One region of the Pseudoalteromonas porphyrae genome, then DNA from elsewhere that is predicted to be linked to it. Evidence: predicted binding sites of a transcription regulator. Region 1 holds the regulator's gene; the other holds the start of a gene.
The links. Region 1 encodes sigma-54, which starts transcription at its own class of promoters, with help from an activator protein. Its sites were predicted from a motif close to GTTGGCACGNNNNTNGNNT; they were not measured.
Positions count from the first base shown of each region.

Region 1 (7,945 bases):
TCAACGATGACAAACCTAACACCTGGTTTAACGACTTAATCAATTTCACCAATACTCCCATTGAGATTGGATCTTGCCCTGCAAATGGCTCGTCATACATTATCAACTCAGGATCAAGCGCAATTGAACGTGCCAGCGCTGCTCGGCGTGCCATACCACCTGATAATTCTGAAGGCATAAGATCTTGTGCGCCACGCAAGCCCACAGCCTGCAACTTCATTAATACAACAAGGCGAATTAAATCTTCACTTAAGCGGGTATGTTCTCGTAGTGGAAACGCGATATTGTCAAACACTGACATATCGGTAAACAATGCTCCACTTTGAAATAACATGCTCATTTTGGTTCGCGCAGCATAAAGCTCTTTACGCGACATGGTCGGGATATTATCGCCTTCAAACAAAATAGTGCCATTATCTGGTTTTAACTGACCGCCAATCAAACGTAGCATCGTCGTTTTACCAATGCCGCTAGGGCCCATAATCGCCGTTATTTTGCCTTTTGGAACACTGAAACTCATATTTTTATATATGCTTCTGTTGCCCCGTGAAAAGCTCACATCCTTGATTTCTACTATTGGTTGCGACAAGTCGCTCTCCATTACTATTTTCCTAGTTTTGCTATTTTAAGGGTTTTTCCACCAAGATGGAAAAAACAAATCGTAAAATTTTGTAATATTTAATGTAAAAGTAACCTCGCTTACATATTCACCTCTAAATACCTCCTTACTACGTTACTTTTAAAGGCAAATCTAACAAGTTGACCTGATTCTTTTATTTATACTTTCAGGTTGGCTTTTGTTACTATTTGCAGCCATCTCATTTTGAATAATTGGCGTAATATAATGGTGACTTCATTTGTCATTTTAATTCTTGGTTTTGCAGCTCTGGTTTGGAGTGCTGATCGCTTTGTTTACGGTGCTGCTGCATTAGCTAAAAACTTAGGGATCCCTACTTTAATTATCGGTTTAACGGTTGTTGCAATGGGCTCATCCGCACCTGAAATGATGGTGTCAGCCTCTGCTGCACTCGCTGGTAAAACTGACACTGCAGTGGGTAATGCTGTAGGGTCAAATATCACCAATATTCTTTTAGTACTTGGTATTACAGCATTATTCAGACCTTTATCTGTTTCTTCAACGACTTTAAAACGTGAAATGCCCCTTGTGTTGTTAGTATCAATTGCCGCTTGGTACATTTTTTCTGATAACTATTTTTCATTTTTTGAAGGTATTGCGCTAGTTATTGGCTTTGTTGTTTTTATTGCCGGTCTTATCCTTGTATCTATTCGAGCAAAAAACGAAGCAGATGACCCGTTTGTTAGCGAAGCATGTGAAGATGTGCCAGACAATGTAACAACTAAGTCGGCGCTTTTTTGGTTAGTCATTGGCATGATATTACTGCCAGTAAGTTCGCATTTTTTAGTTGGTTCAGCCGTTGACATAGCACAGTACTTTGGTTTGAGTGACTTAGTTATCGGTCTAACAATTATTGCCATTGGTACAAGCTTGCCAGAACTTGCAGCATGTATTGCTGGGGTCCTTAAAAAAGAAGATGACTTAGCTTTAGGTAATATCGTTGGTTCAAACTTATTTAACATATTAGCCGTATTGCCACTGGCTGGTATTATAAACCCATCGATCATTGACCCTTCGGCAGCAAACCGCGATGCATTAATAATGATTGGTGCAACCATCGCATTAATTGCCATGTCCTTGAGTTTTAGAGGGTCACGACGTATTACTCGAGTAGAAGGTGGCATATTACTGATCTCATTTTTAGTATACCAAGGTTATATTTTCAGCCAAGTTGCTTAATGCACCTCATAAAATGGATAACACAATGACGCAGTTAAATTTTATTGAACAAGGTAAACGAGTCCTTGAAATAGAACGCCAAGCCCTTGCTGATATTGCTCAATACCTTGATCATAATTTTAATCAAGCCTGCCAACTAATGTATCAATGCAGCGGTCGGATTATTGTCGTAGGCATGGGTAAATCTGGCCATATTGGTAATAAAATAGCGGCAACGTTAGCCAGCACAGGTACCCCTGCTTTTTTTGTACATCCAGGAGAGGCAAGCCACGGCGATTTAGGTATGATCACACGTGATGATGTGGTTATTCTTATCTCTAATTCAGGTGAAACCAGTGAAGTATTAAACATTATCCCGGTCATAAAGCGCCTTGGTGCAAAAATGATCGCAATGACCGGCAATCCTGACTCATCAATGGCTACATGGGCTGATGTTCACGTATGCGTTAAAGTAAGCCAAGAAGCATGCCCGCTTGGCCTTGCCCCAACAGCAAGCACAACAGCCACGCTTGCTATGGGGGATGCAATGGCAGTTGCCCTACTGGAAACGCGAGGTTTTACTGCTGACGACTTTGCACTATCACACCCTGGTGGAAGTTTAGGCAAACGCTTATTGCTGTGCTTAAAAGATATTATGCATACTGGCAATACAACGCCTATCATCAAAGACACGCAATGTATTAAAGACGCGTTAATTGAAATGTCGGCTAAAGGCTTGGGCATGACCGCTATAGTTGATAATTCGGGTCAACTTGCTGGCTTGTTCACAGATGGTGATTTGCGCCGAATTTTAGAGCAACGAATTGATATTCACAGTACTTTAATTAGTCACGTAATGACCCGTTCTTGCACAACAGCTACAGCCGATATGCTAGCAGCCGAAGCGCTTAATATCATGGAGAATAAACGCATTAATGGCTTAATTGTCATTGATGAAAATCACCACCCTATTGGCGCACTTAACATGCAAGATTTGCTAAAAGCAGGAGTTTTATAATGCAATTTGCAGACTTATACCAACCACTTTCAGACGATGCGCAAACCCGCGCCAAAAAAGTTAAATTACTTATTTGTGATATTGACGGGGTATTCTCTGATGGCCGTATTTATCTTGGTAACCAAGGTGAAGAACTAAAAGCCTTCAATACTAAAGACGGTTTTGGTATCAAAGCGCTTATCAATAGTGGTTTTGAAGTAGCCGTGATCACAGGCCGCCATTCACAGATAGTTCAGCAACGAATGACTAGCCTAACTGTACCGCATATCTACCAAGGCCAAGAAAACAAGTTGCACGCTTATCAAGAGCTAAAAGATAAACTCCAGTTAAGTGACGAACAAATTGCCTATATCGGCGATGACGGTCCTGATTTACCGGTCATGGAACTGGTTGGCTTTGCAGTTGCTGTAAATGACGCACACCCGCTAATTAAGCGACTATCACATTACACAACAATGCTACCCGGTGGCTTTGGTGCAGTACGCGAGCTAACCGACTTATTAATGCTAGTTAATGGAAAATCATTGACCAGTGAAGGGACTAGCTCATGAATAGTGCGCGTTTAATATTAAGCGTATTATTTATAGGTTTTATGGCGTGGTTGTGGCTCCCGTACTTTAGCCAAACAACGACCACGGTAAAAAATCAAGAAGATGTGATAGCAAAACCTGATTATACCGCGGTCGAATTAAAGCAAACCGCATTTGATGAGCAAGGTAAAATTAGCCACAAAGTAACCGCAGCAAAAATGGAACTTTATCAGCAGTTAGGATTTACTTACTTTGAAAAGCCTATTTTTACTTTATATAATCAACAGCAAACGTGGCAAATCAATGCGCAAGAAGCCACATTATATGAAAATAACCAGTTGATTTTAGAAGGCAATGTTGTTGCTAAAAATCTCACAAACAACGCAATGATTAAGCATATTAATGCCGATAATATCTTGGTTGATATTGAACAACAAACCATGAGTTCAGAACAGCCTGTTGAATTAATCGGACCAAATTTAAAGACCACCGGACGCGGCCTTAGAGCCGACTTAAAAGCCGAAGTGGTAGAACTTATTAACCATACGCGAACCATATATTATGACCAATAAATTTGCTCACTTACTTGTAATACCTAGCTTGTTCATTGCCCTTTCAAGCTTTGCTGAAGGTACTCTTCCACTTGCAGACCAAGTATCGATAAGCGCTGATAAACAGCTTGCACAGCTGAAAAAAAATGTCGGTATTTTTGAAAAAAACGTAGAGATAATCCATGGTAATCGTCGTATCACAGCTGATCACCTAGAAGTGCACAAACGTGAAGATTTAGGTGATAATAAGCAGCTGCTTGTTGCCACTGGAAGCCCTGCATACTTTGAAGAAAAACAAACAGATGGCACAATTATGAGCGCCAGCGCCAATGAGGTTCGTTACGATGTTGATAAACGCTATTTAACTTTAATCGGTAACGCCCAAGTCACTCAAGCAGGTCAAAAGATTAATGCCAAAAGTATTACATACGACATGGACCAACAATTAATTAGCGCTGAAAAAGATGAAAATTCAGACGAACGAGTGCATACAATATTAGTCCCAGTAAACACTAAAAAAGATAACGAAAAAGGTCAGCCATGAGCACATTAAAAGCTGAGTTTTTAGCAAAAAGTTATAAAGGCCGCCAAGTCGTAAAAAATGTAGGCTTAGAAGTCAGCGCTGGTAGCATTGTTGGCTTACTTGGCCCTAATGGCGCAGGCAAAACCACCACTTTTTACATGATTGTAGGATTAGTGCCAAGCGACAAAGGTAAAATAAGCATAGATGATAACGACATCACCTTATTGCCAATGCACAGCCGTGCACGTTTAGGGATTGGCTATTTACCGCAAGAATCTTCGATATTTCGCAAACTGACCGTTTACCAAAACCTGATGGCGATACTCGAAACCCGTAAAGAGCTAAATAAACAAGCTCGTGAAGAAGCGCTTGATGGCTTACTTGATGAATTTAGCATTCAGCACATCCGCGATAGTCAAGGTATGGCATTATCTGGTGGTGAACGCCGTCGCGTTGAAATTGCTCGCGCTTTAGCCGCAAACCCTAAATTTATTCTGTTAGATGAGCCTTTTGCTGGCGTTGATCCTATTTCGGTGTTAGATATAAAGAAGATTATTGAACATCTTAAAAACCGTGGGATAGGCGTACTTATTACCGACCACAATGTACGAGAAACCCTTGATGTTTGTGAAAAAGCCTACATAGTTTCTCATGGGGAGTTAATTGCATCAGGCACTCCTGAGCATGTACTTGCCGACCAAACAGTCCGCGACGTTTATTTGGGTGAGCAATTTAGGCTATAAAGCCACGCCCGGCTAAGGTTCTGCTAGACTTAATTATGACAACAATAAAAGGATTGTTAGAGATACATGAGGCAATCACTCCAGCTGCGCATGGGCCAGCAACTTACAATGACACCACAGCTACAACAAGCTATTCGTTTGTTACAGTTGAGCACATTAGATCTTCAACAAGAGATCCAAGAAGCACTAGATAGCAATCCATTACTTGAGGTCGATGAAAATGACTTTGGTGATGAATCAGGTGGTAAGAACGAACAAAAACAAGATACTGATGATCAAACTGTCAGTGCCTCAGCTGATGACACGCCAAGTGAATACGAACAAGAAAGCAGTGAAGCGCTAGCAAAAGATACCGTAAGCGACGAAATGGCGATGGATGTTACATGGGATGAATACATGAGCGCCGCACCAAGCTCTTCATCAGGGCCAATGCCTGAAGATGAATCTATTTATCAAGGCGCTTCATCTGAAACCCTCCACGATCACCTTATGTGGCAACTACAGCTGACTCATTTTAGTCCGACTGACGAAGCTATCGCGATAGCCATTGTCGAAGCGGTTGATGACTCAGGTATTCTTACACTAAGCTGTGAAGACATTGCTGAAAGCCTAAACAAAGGTAATAACGAAGAAGAAATTGAACTTGATGAAGTTCAAGCGGTATTAAAGCGTATTCAGTTATTTGATCCGGTCGGTATTGCTGCACGCAGCCTACCTGAATGTTTATGTATTCAGCTAAATCAATTTGATCCTGCAACGCCTTGGATTGCCGAAACAAAAATGATTTTAACTGATCATATCGATTTATTAGCTAGTCGCGACTATCGTACTTTGATGAAAAAGACTAAGCTAAAGGAAGATGAACTAAAAGAAGTAATGACACTCATCCACAGCCTTAATCCAAAGCCTGCGGATACCATAGTTCGAGAAGAGTCAGAGTACGTTATTCCCGACGTGTCAGTGAAAAAAATTAAAGGCCGCTGGGTGGTAGAGCTCAACCCAGATAGCATGCCAAAAATTAGAGTTAACAGCCAATATGCGGCGATGTCGCGCTCAGTAAAATCGAGCACTGACAGCCAATTTATTCGCTCTCATTTACAAGAAGCTAAATGGTTTATAAAAAGCCTAGAAAGTCGTAATGACACATTACTCAAAGTAACTAACTGCATTGTTAAACAGCAGCAAGGTTTTTTTGAGCATGGCCCCGAGGCTATGCGACCTATGGTATTAAACGATGTTGCTGAAATGGTTGAAATGCATGAATCAACAATCTCCCGGGTAACAACCCAGAAGTACATGCATACACCACGTGGTATTTTTGAGTTAAAGTATTTTTTCTCAAGCCATGTCAGTACCGAAAATGGCGGAGAATGCTCATCGACAGCAATTCGTGCACTCATAAAAAAATTGATTGCAGCAGAAAACTCAGCTAAACCATTGAGTGATAGTAAAATTGCAGATATATTGGCAGAGCAAGGTATCAAAGTAGCTAGACGAACAATAGCAAAGTACCGTGAATCGCTAGCTATTCCACCGTCAAATCAACGTAAAAGCTTGATTTAAGGCGTAAAACCACAAGAAGGAAAATGCTTATGCAACTAAATTTAACTGGTCGTCACGTAGAAATTACTGATTCATTAAGAGACTATGTAAACAATAAGTTTGCGAAGCTTGAGAGGCATTTTGATCACATCAACAATGTCCATGTTATTCTTGACGTAGAAAAGCTCAACCAAAAAGCAGAAGCAACATTACATGTCAGTGGCGCAGAGCTATTTGCCTCAACGCAGCACCAGGACATGTATGCCGCGATTGACGGGCTCATCGATAAACTCGACCGTCAAGTTATCAAACACAAAGAGAAGCACGCTCGACACTAACACTATGAAACTAAGTTCACTTACTTGTCAGGACTGCAGTAAAGCTGCGGTCCTTTTTAATAGCAAAAAACGTATCCTCGAATTTATCAGCCAATTGGCTCATGAACGGCTTCCTCACTTATCACAACAAGACATATTGAGTGCTCTATTAAATAGAGAAAAATTAGGTAGTACAGGTATTGGCCGTGGTATCGCGATCCCGCATGGTCGCATGAGTGGCGCACAAGAACCACTCGCTTTAATTTTAGTAAGCGAACAACCAATCAATTTTGATGCCATTGATAATCGCCCCGTCGATATTTTTGTTGCACTCATCGTACCTGACGGTGACAGTGAACTTCATTTAAAGACGTTGGCTACAATTGCTGATAAACTCAACGACAAAGAGTTTTGTAAACAAATACGTAGCGCAAAAACAGACCAAGATCTATATCAAGTAATTGTTGAACAGTCGTAGTTAAAAGAAGGAGAGTTTACATGGAATTAATTATCATCAGTGGGCGCTCAGGGTCAGGTAAATCTGTCGCTTTGCGTGTATTAGAAGACCTTGGCTATTATTGTGTTGATAATATCCCTGTAAACTTATTACCGTCGTTAGTGCGTAGTGTATCTGATAACTACGATAAGATTGCCGTCAGTATTGATGTGCGTAACTTACCCAAAGAACAGCAAGAGTTTAATGATATCCTTGAGTATCTTCCGGGGTTTGCAAACCCAACTCTATTTTATCTAGACAGTGACGACCAAACGCTCATTAAGCGCTTTTCTGAAACACGCCGTTTACACCCACTTTCTTTAGATTCATTGCCACTTGATTTAGCCATTAAACAAGAAAAAGTGCTATTAGATGTACTCATTACCCGCGCCGACTTTATTCTTGATACAACCGATTTAAGTGTCCACCA
Region 1 is NZ_LHPH01000002.1:73,091-81,035, forward strand. Features, by position in the region: gene mlaF (phospholipid ABC transporter ATP-binding protein MlaF) at 1-601, opposite strand, end outside; gene ADS77_RS02205 (calcium/sodium antiporter) at 845-1,816, shown strand; gene ADS77_RS02210 (KpsF/GutQ family sugar-phosphate isomerase) at 1,842-2,813, shown strand; gene kdsC (3-deoxy-manno-octulosonate-8-phosphatase KdsC) at 2,813-3,364, shown strand; gene lptC (LPS export ABC transporter periplasmic protein LptC) at 3,361-3,915, shown strand; gene lptA (lipopolysaccharide transport periplasmic protein LptA) at 3,905-4,438, shown strand; gene lptB (LPS export ABC transporter ATP-binding protein) at 4,435-5,160, shown strand; gene ADS77_RS02235 (RNA polymerase factor sigma-54) at 5,227-6,723, shown strand; gene hpf (ribosome hibernation promoting factor) at 6,753-7,040, shown strand; gene ADS77_RS02245 (PTS sugar transporter subunit IIA) at 7,045-7,497, shown strand; gene rapZ (RNase adapter RapZ) at 7,518-7,945, shown strand, end outside.

Region 2 (7,945 bases), on a different contig from region 1:
GTGGCGTAACACCTTAGTTGTTTACGATCAGGCTGAAACGAATTTATCGAATGCGCTTGCACCAATGACAGACTTACATTTTAGCCGTATCGCGGACGTAGGTAAAAATGTAATGCTCACTGATTACCAGAAAGTTATAATCAGCGATGTTGACGTATCAACGTTACTGAGCTGCGAATACCAAAAAGCTGCAATAATCACACATAATATATCCCTTTACGTTATTCAAACTAGTCAAACGATAACGCTGCCCTCTATTGCTAATATTCCTATTTACATTATTAAAAGCAGTGCATTAGTACAGCGTCTTATGCAACCTGTGGCATTATTTAGTAATGCCGAAGTAAAAGCGCCGATACCCCTAAACATTAAAGGGATGTTAGTGCTTGTGATTGATGATAATCAGCTTAATATCGATATTATTAGTAATGTTTTAACTCAAGCTAATATTAATGTACTTACGGCGACAAGTGCTTTGTTAGGCTTGGAGTTAGTCAAGAAAATAATGCCAGATCTCATTCTAATGGATATACAAATGCCAGAAATGGATGGCTTACAGGCAGCGCAATTGCTGCGTAAGCAATATGATCAACAGCAGCTGCCGATTTTTGCGCTAACGGCGCATTGTGAACAAGCAGACGAGGATCGTTCATTAGCTGCAGGAATGAACAAACACCTAACAAAGCCCGTTATAGCCCCTACTTTATTGCAAGCAATTAATGATCTTGAAATTGAAATTCCCAATTTTTATGATGAACCTTTTGCATTGGAACAATTCTCCGGTGATAGTGATTTATTACTGGTTATGCTGGGGAAGTTTGCTAAATTATGTAATGACCACCTAAATAAATTAATAACATATAATCAACCAAGAGAACTGGAACGGTTAGTGCATAGCATTAAAGGCGTATCAGGAAACCTAGGATTTTGCAGGCTCTCAGAGTTGGCTAAGCAACTAGAGTATAAGTTACGCGCCTTGAAAGAAGCCGATCCATTATTACAGGATCAACTTATACAGGAGTTAAAACAAGCCATGGCTTATATCCAGATACAAGGACTAGCAGATGTTAAAAAGAGCTAAAATACTTATTGTTGATGATGATCCTCTAAATCGATTGGTATTGGAGAAAACACTTGCAAGTGAGCATGATACTTTCTTGGTTGAAAATGGTGAAAAAGCACTCACTTTTTTAAAATCGACAGCGGTTGATTTAATTATACTTGATATAGTGATGCCTGGTATTAGTGGCTATGAGGTATTAATTCAGTTAAAAGAAAATCCATCAACTCAAGCTCTCCCCGTTATTTTTATTTCGGCCAATACAAGTCATGATGATGAAGCTAAAGGGTTTGAACTAGGTGCTATGGATTATATTGCAAAACCTTTTAGCCCTACAATTGTAAAAGCTCGTGTCAGAAATCAATTACTTATAAAACAGAAAAATGACTTACTTGAAATGCTAGCATCCATTGATGGTTTGACGGAAATCCCAAATAGGCGTTATTTGGATGAAAACTTATCTCGGGAGTGGCGACGAAGCCGCCGAGCTGGAACCCCATTATCAGTTTTACTTATGGATATAGATCACTTTAAACGTTACAACGATTGTTATGGCCACCGTGCTGGAGATGACTGCTTGAAACGTATTGCGCATGCATTAGTGGGCGAATGTGAGCGTGCAAGTGATTTTGTTGCGCGTTATGGGGGAGAAGAGTTTGCTGCAGTTTTACCCGATATGGGAAAAAATGAAGCGTTGCAGTTTGCAAATAAGTTAAGAGATGCAGTCAACGGATTGAATATTCCGCATAAGGCATCATTAAATGCTGATCATATAACAATAAGTATTGGTGTTGCGACAACAGAGTGCGGCCAAGTATATGGCGAACATACACTGTTAGAAGAGGCTGATTTAGGGTTATATCAAGCGAAAGATGCTGGTCGAGATATCATTGTTGCGCGTGTCATTCGAACGCAATAATAAAAGAGCGAGTTAGGTTTTTAAAAGCTTTCAATGTTGTAGTTAGTTAAAATAAAATCATGGGTAGATTGTTATCTACCCAGCGCAATATACCCAAGGCACCTCAAGATGCAGAATTCAGCGTTTCACAGGTGCCTGTGAACCGCCCAATGGGTTAGTTTAAAAGCGATTTATACTGCGTTACTTTTATAAGGGGTTGATTTTAAAAATAGAACCACTATTACTTGCAACTAATGTCTTGTCTAAATCGCTTTTAATTCCAACGACCCTCGCATCTTGAGGTGGTTTAGGCAGATAATACCAATCTGCATAAATATTTGAACAATTTAACGAATTAAATCACGCTATAACGTCGTTAAAAATTTTTTATTTAGAACAACTAGGGCGTGTTGACCTTTGTGGATTGAAATTTGTTCAATCTAGGGGCGATTTAATCGCGGCGCGAGGTTTGTAACCTAGCGGGCTAAGTCAAAACCGAGCAACAAAGAGTCAATCGCCCCTAGGAAGAACCCTTTGGGCAGCGCATGTTTGGCATTTATACTGCGTTATCGCCTATTTATGGGGAACAACCACACTGCATAGGCGCTGTCTTGCCTAAATACCAAACATACTGCTGCAAAATTAATCACGAAAGGTCAACACGCCCTAGATATAAAAATTTCTGCCTAGGTATAGCGCAATTTTCTTGTCGTTAAATAGACCCCATATCTACGCAGATTGGTATAAATGTTAGTTAAGTGATTTATAGATGGTATCGCCCACCCCAATGAGTTTCTCATTTTTAAATACAAGCGCAGTGCACTCATCTTTGGTCATTTTACCGTCAGAGTGAATGCTGTGAGTGGCGTAAAATAACACCTGATACACATCATCATTCTTTTTTAACAGCTCAGAGAAGTTAGGCGTTTTAAGTTTACTTAAAACAGATTGATAACTGCTATCTAAATCAATATTTGCAATAGCCTCTCGATTATATTTGTGGTGCTTTTCCCAGCTAGATGTATCACTGCCTGCCCAATGTGTTTCTGCTTCACCATCTGATACTGCAATAACGCATCCAGTTAAAAATGGTATTGTAAGTGCTGCGATTAAAAGTGTTTTTTTCATTATATTTGCCCTGATGCTAAGTACGGTATTTATTATTGAATATTTAGCAAATAGCTGGCCAAGTTTTTAGCTTGTTTAAAATCAGTGTGTTAGGTTTTTTGAAACCATATACGATGTGTGAATAGCATATGGCTTGGTATTTATAACTAATAATTAGTCTATTAGACCAGTCTATTTCGGCTCTCACCTTGGCTAAATGCACTGATATTCAAGCTTATCTGTTTAACTAGGCGAATGATTGACTCTTCACTGGCCCATGCAATATGAGGGGTTAAAATTAAGTTATGGCCTTGATAACTTACTAGCGGGTTAGTGTCAGTGGCAGGCTCCTTCGTTAACACATCAACCCCAGCTGCAGCAATTTGATTCTCAGCGAGTGCATGGGCTAAGTCAGTTTCATTTACAATACCGCCTCTGGCTGTATTAATTAAAATAGCACAGGGCTTCATCATACTTAGCTCTTCTGCGCTAATTAGATCTCGGCTTTCATCAGTTAAAGGGCAATGTACGCTAATAATATCAGCGCTTTTTATTGCTTGATAAAATTCAGTGCGGCCTTGCCTAACGGGATGGTTTTTACGCTCAGCAAGAATGACGTGTGCGCCAAATGCATTGGCTACAGTTGCAACGGCTTTACCTAATGAACCATAACCAATAATCGCTAATGTTTTACCCGCAATTTCGTTAAAACTATAATCAAGACGGCAAAACATTTGGCTTTGCTGCCACTGCCCCTGTTGGCAATCATTAATATAGCGATGTGTATTACCGAGCAAGTTAGTAATTAATGCAAAAGTGTGTTGAACAACGCTAGGTGTAGAATATCCAGCTACATTGGCGACTGCAATGCCAAGCTCTTTCGCTGCGATTAAGTCGACATTATTTGTGCCAGTTGCTGCAACGCAAATAAGTTTAACTGCGGGGAGTTGTGCGAGCGTCTCGCGATTAAGTACAACTTTATTAGTGATCAACACATCGGCACCTAGGCTATGAGTAATAACTTGCTCAGTGCTCGTTAGAGGGTAGCTTTTAAACTTACCAAGCTCTTGAAAAGGCTTAAGTGAAGTGCCTGCTAAAGTATCGCTATCGAGTAGAGTGATATTCATACTATTTCCTTTAAAATAAAAATTATAAATACTTGACCTTAGTGTGTGCTCTAAGGTTTATAGTAAGTAAAAGTTGATAAAAATTCATTGGAGACGATGATGAAAATAGGCGAATTTGCAAGCCAGTTAGGTGTCTCAACAGATACATTAAGGTACTACGAAAAGCATGCTTTGTTAACGGCTACATCGCGGACACAATCTGGGTATCGTGATTATAGCCAGTCAGACTTAAAACAAATGAAGTTTATTTTACGCGCAAAGAATGTCGGTTTTAGTTTGTCAGAAATTAAAGAGTTACTGCAAATTAAATTTCATAAACAGCAGCATTCATGCCACGAAGTTAAAAATTTAACCTTACAAAAGCGAGATCTTGTTGCAGTGCGCATTGCTGAATTAACGCGCTTTCATCAGTCATTATCTGTTTTAGCTGACAAATGCTGTGGCGGTGAAGAGCCCGCAGATAACTGCTCTATATTAACTACTTTGGAGGATATCGATGGACTTACTCAATAATTTTTGGCAGCTATTTTTATTATCTGCACCTTGGTTAATGCTTGGTTTGCTGATCGCTGGCATGCTTAATGTTTATTTACCTGTTAACTTTCTTAACAAGCATTTGGGGAAAGAAGGTTTCTGGACCACGGTTAAAGCCGCACTGATTGGTGCGCCAATGCCTTTATGTTCATGTGGTGTTATCCCTGCTGCCATAGGGTTAAGACGTGCGGGCGCGTCAAAAAGCGCAACAACTGCATTTTTAGTCTCAACGCCAGAAACTGGGGTTGACTCGGTATCTGTATCATACGTTTTATTGGGCCCATTTATGGCCGTTATTCGTCCAATCGCAGCAATTTGTAGCGCAATCGTTGCAGGTGTTTTAGTTGGGCGAGATACAAAGGATGAGCAACCAATTGATCTAAAAAGTGATGAGGGCTTAGCGGGGAAACCAAGTTGCTGCTCAAAGAAACAACCTGAACCGACAGTAAAACCTAGCTGTTGTTCATCAAGTACAGGTTCAATAAAGGTAGAAAGTGAGACATGTTGCGCACCAAGCGCAGAGACAGCCAAACAAATTAATGAACCAAGTTGTTGTGATACGACAGACACGGTGACTGATACGCAATGGGAGAAGTTTAAACAAGCAGTAAGCTTTAGTTGTAATAAGTTGCTATCAGATACAATGAAATGGCTCATGATTGGTTTATTTTTTGCGGCATTGGTTCAAACTTTCGTACCTGAGTCATTTTTAACTCAGTGGGGGAGTGGTATTTTGGCAATGCTAGTGGTGATATTGATTAGTATTCCAATGTATATTTGTGCCACTGCCTCAACCCCTATTGCGGCTGGATTATTATTAAGTGGTGTTGCACCAGGGGCAGTTTTGGTCTTTATGTTGGCGGGCCCTGCAACCAACATAGCTACTCTTGGCGTTGTAGCAAACGAACTTGGTAGGCGAGCGGTTGCAGCCTATTTAACAGGGGTAATAGGCGTTGCATTACTGTTTGGCTTTTTAACTGATTACCTTGTTGCTGAATTTGGTTTTGTAGTTACGCCATTGCTAGGTGAGGAGCACCAGGTATTGCCGCATTGGTTAACTTTGCTCAGTGGGGTCATTTTACTGACATTAATGGTACGTTTAGTAGTCAAATTTGCTATTGGTAAATATGGAACTACTGGTAAGAGCATTACATAGCTAATTGTTATTAAAGGGTTTTGATGATTTTGTTTAACATCAATAGATGACTAAGTTAATGACTTAGTTCGCATTTTCAATTGCCTGAGTTATAATCGTCAACAGAATATAAACGGTACGCGATTGCGTGCCGTTTTTTTAACTTTAAAGATGCACAAATGAGTGAGCTCGTGGATAAGTACGCCGATATAAGACCCTACAATGATGATGAAGTGGCCGCATCAGTGGCACGCTTAATTGATGATAATGCGTTTGTTGATGTGTTAGCTAAATATAATCTGCCGCGATTTTTATCTACATTCTCGATTGTTTCTCGTGCGCTTGTTAGGCGTCAATTACGTAAAAAATGGGGCGCTATATCCACTGTTGAGGAAGTTCAACAAGAAGTATCTAGATATTTAGCAATGTTAGTTAAGCGGACAACGTCAGAGGTAACATTTTCTGGACTTGATAAACTAGATCCAAAACAAGCTTATTTATTTATTTCAAATCATCGCGATATTGTATTGGACCCAGCGTTAGTTAATTGGGGGTTATTTAGCTATAAGATGAAAACAGTGCGTATTGCTATTGGCGATAACCTACTGCAAATCCCTTATATTACAGAGCTAATGCGCTTAAATAAGAGTTTTATTGTAAAGCGTTCTATTAAAGCCCCAAAAGAGATGTTTCGTGCTTTGTCACACCTTTCTGCTTATATTTATGATTCATTAATCGGTGGTAATTCAATTTGGATTGCACAAAAAGAAGGGCGTGCAAAAGATGGATTTGATCAAACAGACCCTGCATTGCTGAAAATGTTGCAATTACAGGGGCGGAAGCAGAAAAAAGAATTCTCTGAATATATTCGCGAATTAAAAATTGTACCTGTGTCTATCTCTTACCAATATGAGCCGTGCGCAATAGCCAAGGCTAAAGAGCTCTATCATAAGCTACATCATGGTAAATACACCAAATCAGCAGGTGAAGACATAGCGAGTATCGTTGAAGGGTTTAGTGCGGCCAAAGGGCATGTGCATCTAGCATTTGGACAGCCGGTTGAAGATGGTTGCGACTCACCTGAGCAGCTAGCAAAGACAATCGATGAGCAAATCATTGATTCATTCTTTTTACACCCAGGAAATTATATTGCTGGTGGGTGTAAACAAGCCGTTATAGATAAAAAAGATGCCGCAGAGTTTGAGCAGCGTATGGCGTTAGTTCCTGAAGAATTAAAGTCATTAGTGTTGGCAATGTACGCAAAGCCTTTTGAACGTAAAGCTGAGTTAAACAGTAGCGAAAGTTATAAATAAATTAAGTCTCTATCAAGTCGTTTAGATAGATTAAAGCCGTTTTTAGTAGACGGCTTTTTTTTCGTTTAAAAAACGGGCTATACTTAATTTAGTGTTTTTTATTAACTGTTAACCATGCAACAAATTGAAATATTTGATATTCCAAGTCCTTGTAAAGGTATATGCGAGGTGAATAACCGAGGCTATTGCAAAGGGTGTTATCGTAGCCGGGATGAACGGTTTACATGGAATACATTCACGAATGCGCAGAAGAGAAAAGTGATAAGCCTCTGCCAGCAGCGATATAAACGTTATCAGCAAAAAGTGCCAATGACGAATGATTCGATAATACCTAATCAGCAAACTGATTTTGATTTTTAATTAAGGTTGTACTTATTTTTTAGCAAGTGCACTGTGCCATTTTTATTTAGTTTATTTAATTGGGTTTCTAATTTTGGAATTAATGCTTGATGACGTGAATGTAAAAAATGAAAGCTTTTAATTGGGATTAATACTTCTTTGTGGAACTGATTTGCATCAAAACTTGGGTGGGCAGTATCTAATAGGAAATCGAGTAAAATAGCCCCTTGAACTTTCTTTTGGGTAAGTAAGTTAAGCTGCGCAGTGACACTTTTTACACGTATAACATCGCCAATATATGGGTGTTGGTCAAGGTAGTTTTGCGCTGCAGGGTAACCAGATTGAATCGCGATATTAGCTATTTGATCAAAGTTACATTGTTGACAATTTTTCAATAAAATCAAATCAAATTCAAATAATGGGACATTGACT
Region 2 is NZ_LHPH01000012.1:57,333-65,277, reverse strand. Features, by position in the region: gene ADS77_RS11690 (PAS domain-containing hybrid sensor histidine kinase/response regulator) at 1-1,081, shown strand, start outside; gene ADS77_RS11685 (diguanylate cyclase) at 1,065-1,979, shown strand; gene ADS77_RS11680 (DUF3192 domain-containing protein) at 2,709-3,086, opposite strand; gene ADS77_RS11675 (D-2-hydroxyacid dehydrogenase) at 3,248-4,192, opposite strand; gene zntR (Zn(2+)-responsive transcriptional regulator) at 4,292-4,705, shown strand; gene ADS77_RS11665 (SO_0444 family Cu/Zn efflux transporter) at 4,689-5,882, shown strand; gene ADS77_RS11660 (1-acyl-sn-glycerol-3-phosphate acyltransferase) at 6,041-7,174, shown strand; gene ADS77_RS11655 (DUF1289 domain-containing protein) at 7,289-7,534, shown strand; gene ADS77_RS11650 (transporter substrate-binding domain-containing protein) at 7,531-7,945, opposite strand, start outside.
Region 2: a site for sigma-54 is predicted at 3,131-3,149, ahead of ADS77_RS11680 (DUF3192 domain-containing protein). Genes of this name have one in related genera too.